DNA from 2 places in the Echinicola rosea genome. Region 1 is predicted to be linked to the other one. Evidence: riboswitches for the same ligand, from Rfam matches in the RefSeq annotation. Region 1 holds a riboswitch; the other holds the start of a gene.
The links. Region 1 has a riboswitch for S-adenosylmethionine ahead of FDP09_RS10360 (O-succinylhomoserine sulfhydrylase). Riboswitches for the same ligand answer to the same signal wherever they lie in the genome.
Positions count from the first base shown of each region.

Region 2: linked by a shared signal. The riboswitch ahead of metX (homoserine O-acetyltransferase MetX) and the one ahead of FDP09_RS10360 (O-succinylhomoserine sulfhydrylase) in region 1 are both predicted to bind S-adenosylmethionine.

Region 1 is NZ_CP040106.1:2,570,472-2,573,610, forward strand. Features, by position in the region: gene FDP09_RS10360 (O-succinylhomoserine sulfhydrylase) at 476-1,651, opposite strand; SAM riboswitch class I at 1,790-1,898, opposite strand; gene FDP09_RS10365 (GDSL-type esterase/lipase family protein) at 1,980-2,654, opposite strand; gene FDP09_RS10370 (DUF4407 domain-containing protein) at 3,046-3,139, shown strand, end outside.
Region 2 is NZ_CP040106.1:4,494,228-4,497,366, forward strand. Features, by position in the region: gene FDP09_RS17605 (hypothetical protein) at 160-1,185, shown strand; SAM riboswitch class I at 1,514-1,623, shown strand; gene metX (homoserine O-acetyltransferase MetX) at 1,848-2,903, shown strand; gene FDP09_RS17615 (homoserine dehydrogenase) at 2,896-3,139, shown strand, end outside.

The sequences.
Region 1 (3,139 bases):
ATCAAGTAAGTGCTACACCAAAAAAGTAACCAAAAAAAACCGCCGCTACGCCACGGCGCACAGGTGTGCAGCTATTGGTCTAAAATTAAAGCCTACCCCTCATGCAGGCAAACTCCTCCTGTCTAAAGCCAAGAAGGCCTATCTAAAGCCAGATAAACCTTTTCTAGCTGCCAACATTCTTTTTGGCTATTATTTCGTCAAACAAGCCTGCCTTCTTGCCTGCCCGCTTTATGCATTAGGAATCGTTATGAGAGCTGAAACTACAAGAAAATCAGTCCCGGTCAATCGGGAAGAGAAGCAACTGATTTTTAAGTGGTTTCAGGTCGAAATAGATAGGCTAGTGCATAATGCGGGTTCAAAAGTACTGTCATAAACAAAAACACCGTCATAGCGGACCTGTCTGTGATAAAAGCCAGGTCGGCTGTGACGGTGATGAATAGTCGCCATCTTTTCAGTATCTATTTTTTAGGGTAGGCTATTTGGATTTTTCCAGTGCCCGCTCAATATCGGCGATGATGTCATCATGGTGCTCCAGTCCCGCAGAGAGCCTGATCAGCCCAGGGAGAATGCCTACGCGCTGGCGTTCATCTTCAGTGAGCTTGCTGTGTGTCGTGGAAGCAGGATGGGTAATGATGCTTCTGGTGTCCCCTAGATTGGCGGTGACGGTGATCATCTGCAGCTCGTCAATGAATCGCTGAGCCCTTTCAATTCCTCCTTTCAGCGTGAGTGTGACTATGCCGCCGCCATGTTTCATTTGCTTCTTGGCAAGGTCATGCTGCGGATGGGATTTTAGGAAAGGGTATTTTACAAATTCTAGCTCTTTGTTGTCCTCGAAATAAGACGCTACTGCCAATGCATTGGCGCAGTGTCTTTCCATTCTGACCGAAAGTGTTTCCATGCTTCTGGAGAGAATCCAAGCATTGAAGGGAGAAATAGATGGCCCCGTGTGGCGTGTAAAGAACTGTACATCTTTGATAAGTTCTTGCTTTCCAAGGATTAATCCGCCCAGTACCCGTCCTTGTCCATCGATGTATTTGGTGGCGCTGTGGGCGACGATGTCCGCTCCCCATTTGGCAGGCTGCTGGAGGTAGGGAGTGGCGAAGCAATTATCGACCACTAGGATCAAGTTGTGTGCTTTGGCAAACTTGCCGATCCATTCCAGGTCGATTACCTCTAGACCAGGATTGGAAGGAGTCTCTATGAAGAGCATTTTTGTATTGGGCTTGACCAGCTTTTCCCAGTTTTCGATATCCGAAATGTCCCCGTAGGTAGAAGTGATGCCCCATTTGGGAAAGACCCTTGTGAGCAGCTGGTGGGTAGATCCAAACAATGATCTGGAAGCAAGGATATGGTCTCCTTGTTGTAGGAGAGAAGCGATGCTTCCAAACATTGCGGCCATTCCAGAGGCAGTGGCGATGCCGTCTTCGGTGCCTTCCAGGGCACAAACCTTTTCGATCAAGTCCGAGCTGTTGGGGTTTGCATACCTGGAGTAGATATTGCCCGGGATTTCCTCTGCAAACATCTGACGTGCCTCTTCGGCACTGTCAAAGGTGAAGCTGGAGGTCATGTAAATGGGGGCAGAATGCTCCCGTTGGTTGGATTTGGATGAAGCGATCCTGATGGCTTCTGTTTCAAAATGCTTATTTGACATGGTATTTAATATCTTTCAGTTTTATAGAATCGGTCATTAATCAAGAAAAGTCAATATTAGTCGAACATGGCATAGACCCACGAAATCCGATAATGGATAAGAAAAAAGCGGTGAAAAGGCAGATTGGTCATAATGTCTAATTTATAGGTCCCTAATTCGTTTTGGGCAGGTTTTGGCACCTTTTCGCAGCAGCGAATGGTTGCCAGAGGGTCAAAGAGCCTGGTCTCTCGCCTCTTCTGTATAAATCAGTCTCCTGAAGTCATGCAAAGTAACATCAGCCCGGTTGATTTTCCAAACAATTTGGCTTTTGAGTGTACAGGAGGATGGCCTATGGAATGTGTGGTTCAAGCATTTCTGCCCATCCCTCATAGCCCAGTTTGGTCATGTGGAGGCTGTCGGAGAGGAAGATTTCCGGCTTGGGTCGTCCTTCTTCATTAAGGGCAATGTCCCAAACATTAACAAATGCAACCCCGCTGGTCTTTTCGGCATATACTTTCAATAGCCGGTTTAGTGATTCATATTCTTCTCTGAGCTGCCAACGAGATGGACTGGGTTTGGGGCTTATGAGGACTATTTCAGTTTCTGGAAGTGCTGCCTGGAGTTTGCCGACCAGTTTTTGCATGGTGTTCAGGATGGTGACGGGAGTTTTACCGCTCGCCAGGTCATTGTCACCTTCGTAGATAAAAACCTTGTGTGGAGCGTAGCGAATGATCAGGTCATCAGCATAATGTAGCAATTCAAACGTCTGCGAACCCCCAAACCCGGTATTGACTACCGTCACGTCAGGGAAAAAGCGGTTGATGTCCTTCCACATTCTCACACTGGAGCTTCCTGTAAAAAGATAAATATCTCCTGATGGTACAGGGGTGTTGGAGACAATTTGATCTACTTCTTTTTGGAATTTTTCCGGTTTGTCCTGTGCTGATAGTGCATGGATAATGCATGCTTGGAGAAGTACAAGTAGTATGCCTGTGATACGGTGAAATGAAGCTGAGAGGGACATTTGTGCTAGTGGTTAGTGTTAAGGTTTTATCAGTTATTCTGTTATGTAAATAACTAAAAATATTGGAAAAGGAGAAATGTTAATACATCTGAAAAGGGAACGGAGTGTTTAAACCCGGATCCCGAATGCCCAAACTGGGTCTAGCTTATTTTTTCATTTCCGAACATATTGTCGTACATAGGCGGTACCTGTGCGATTTTGGTCAATGAGATTTAAAAGGCTTTGACGGACTGGGCAGGAGTTTTTACACCTTGAAAGTGCTGATTGGTGGCATTATAGGGTGTTTTCATCACATTGGTTATTGGATGTGTTTTCCGGTGCGTAATTTCAGAGGATTGTTGCTCGCTTTTTGAGTGGAAGAAGTGGAGTATCCCAATGAAATAGATTGTCAATGGAAAAAGTGAAAGCATTCTTTTGGTTTTGCAGTGGCGCCAATATGGCCATTCTTAAAAAATGTCCTACCGAAACGAACAAATATGTAGGAA
Region 2 (3,139 bases), 1.9 Mb from region 1:
CCTTTTCTCTTTTTTGGGCTTTCTCTTTATTTTTCGTTTATATATTTCCCCGTATTATACACATATTACACTATTTAATATACCATTCGTAATATTCAAACGATCCAATCCATCCAGAAGCATCGTAGATAGTTTGTATAAATCACAACTCACTATCTTATGAAAACAATAGCAAAAACAATTTTAAGAACAACACTCATCGCCCTACCTACATTAGGCTTCTATTCCTGTGACAACGATGAGGAAATGGACATGCCGGAAAATGAAGTGGCATCCCTATTCGTATCCAGCAATACCAGTGGAATGATCACCATTTTAGATTTCGCCTCAATGGATGGCATAGGCAGCAGCACTGTCGCTTCTGCCGGTGCAGATGCCGATGGGATTTATTATGATGAGGAAGAAGATCAAATCATCCAATTGGTGCGTAGCGACAATTCGCTAAACGTCTATTCTGATATCATGGCCGCTAAGATGGACGATGGACTGTCCGCCTCACTGGAACTAAGCGGGACAGGCGGCTTTGTGAGTGGGCGTGAAATTGCTGTCATGAATGATATGGTCATCGTGGCGGAATCACCTGTAGAGGCCAACGGCAATCAGAGCAGCCTTTATGTTTACCAAAAAAATGCCAATGGATTTTCTCTTCAAAACACCTACCAGGTAGATTTTGCCTTGTGGGGTATCCACATAGAAGGCAATACCCTCTATGCTATCGTGGACAAAACGGCTGACCTCGCCGTCTTCAACAACTTCATGGCCAATACTGACGGCATGATCACGCCGGATAAACGTGTCACCATCGAAGGGCTCGGGAGGACCCATGGACTGACCTATTCGATGGAAGATGACCTGATGGTCCTTACTGACATAGGTGAAGCATCTTCAGACAGTGATGGCGGTTTGGTCATCATCACAGATTTTACCAGCACACTTAGCAGCACCTCTGACGGTGGCACCATTTCTATGAATGACCAAGCCAGGATCGAAGGCAGCAACACCATGCTGGGCAATCCCGTGGATGTCGCCTACAGTGAAGATAGTAAAATGATTTTCGTGGCTGAAAGGGCCAATGGAGGCGGAAAAGTACTGGTTTACGACTACTTCTCCTCAAATGGCAATCCTTCTCCGGCTTATAACTGGGACGTTGCAGGTGCTTCTGCCGTCTATTACTATGAGGACTAGGCAAGCATTGATCTCGGTTTAGTCAAACCTACTCCATCCATGATTATAAAGGGAGCTACACACTCTTCTACTCCCAAAGGTGCGCTGATTTATTCAGGCACCTTTTCCCTTTTATCCCTTCTGCTTTCGATACCTTTCGAACAGTAAACCAATTCCATAACGCTTTTGAGGACGTCGCTTCACTCAAACGCATCAAAACCCTAATTCTCTATCGATTTTATAGGGTTTTTAAAAGGGAATTATTTTTAAAAAACTCTTTTTCGAATACTTGCAAGTTTAAAAATTGGATTGTTACTTTGTGCTATCCTTTACTTTTTAAAAGTACAAGGATTTATACAGAAGAGGTAAGAGACAGGCTCGCAGACCCTCTGGCAACCTGGAAAATCCAAGGTGCCAATTCCTGCCGAATGTGAATATCCGCATTTGGAAATATAAATTCTTAAACAATGAATTTTATAAAAAGGATACACACAGCAATACAACTTCACACACAAATCATCATAGCATTTCTTTTTACCGAAAGGGACAGTTTCATGCATCGTCGAATGTGCATGTGCAACTAAGCCCCCTACTTTGGTCCATACCGGACAACCCGATTCTTTTATATCCATTATTTGATGATCCCAGTTGACTGAAGTCAACGCTAAATTAAGAGTAAGAAAATGAATCTAACATCACCGTATCTGATTACCGATATGACACAGGAAACATTCCACTGTGAAGAGGAATTAAATCTCGAATCAGGTGAATCACTACCAGGATTTGAGATCAGCTATACTACTCAAGGGCATTTGACACCAAAAAAAGACAATGTCATCTGGGTATTGCATGCACTGACCGGGGATGCCAATGTCCACGAATGGTGGAGTGGTCTGGTGGGTGAAGACAAGTTTTTTGATCCTACCAAGTACTTCATCGTCTGTGCCAACCTGCTTGGATCATGTTATGGATCCACACAGCCCCTTAGCGAAAACCCCAAAACAGGAAAACCATACTATTATGACTTCCCAAACCTGTCCACACGCGACATGGCCAAGGCTTTTGACCGTCTTCGTCAGCATTTGGGAATTCAGCAGATCGACACCATCATCGGTGGATCACTCGGAGGCCAGGTAGCGTTGGAATGGTCATACAACTTGCAAGAACAGGTAAAGAAGACCGTAATAGTAGCCTCCAACTCAAAGACCTCCCCTTGGACGATCGGCTTCAATGAAGCCCAAAGGATGGCCATCGAATCCGACAGCACTTGGGGACAAAACTCTCCAGATGCAGGCAAAAAAGGCCTCGAAGCAGCCCGTGCCATAGGCATGCTCAGCTACCGGCACCAAGATATTTTCCATGCCAGCCAAGCCGAAACGGAAGAAAAAACGGACCATTTCCGCGTAAGCTCCTACCTGCGCTACCAAGGCCAAAAACTCTCCAACCGCTTTAATGCCCTCTCCTACTGGGTGCTTACCAAAGCCATGGATAGCCATGACCTGGGCAGAGGCAGAGGAGGTACCGCAAAGGCCCTGTCACAGATCAAGGCAAAAGTCCTCTCCATCGGGATCAACACAGACTTGCTCTTCACCAAAGAAGAGTCGCAGTTTATCAGCAAAAATGTCCCCAATGGCACGTATCGTGAGATTTCTTCCATCTATGGACATGATGCGTTTTTGGTAGAAAACGAACAATTAAATTATATTCTAACTTCTTTTTACTTGGAAAACAATGACTAACCACATTGGTTTGTTTGGCTTTGGAGTGGTCGGCCAAGGATATTATGAAATCGCTAAAAACGACCGCCTCGCGCTTTTACCTAAAACAATTGTCGTACAAAATAAAAATAAAGAACGAGATCATTCACTGCAGTTTTCTTTTGACCCAAAAGACATTTTGGATGCCCCTTGTGACATTGGAATAGAGCTGATCTCAGATCCTGTGCAGGCCTATGATTATGTCAGCAGCCTTTTAA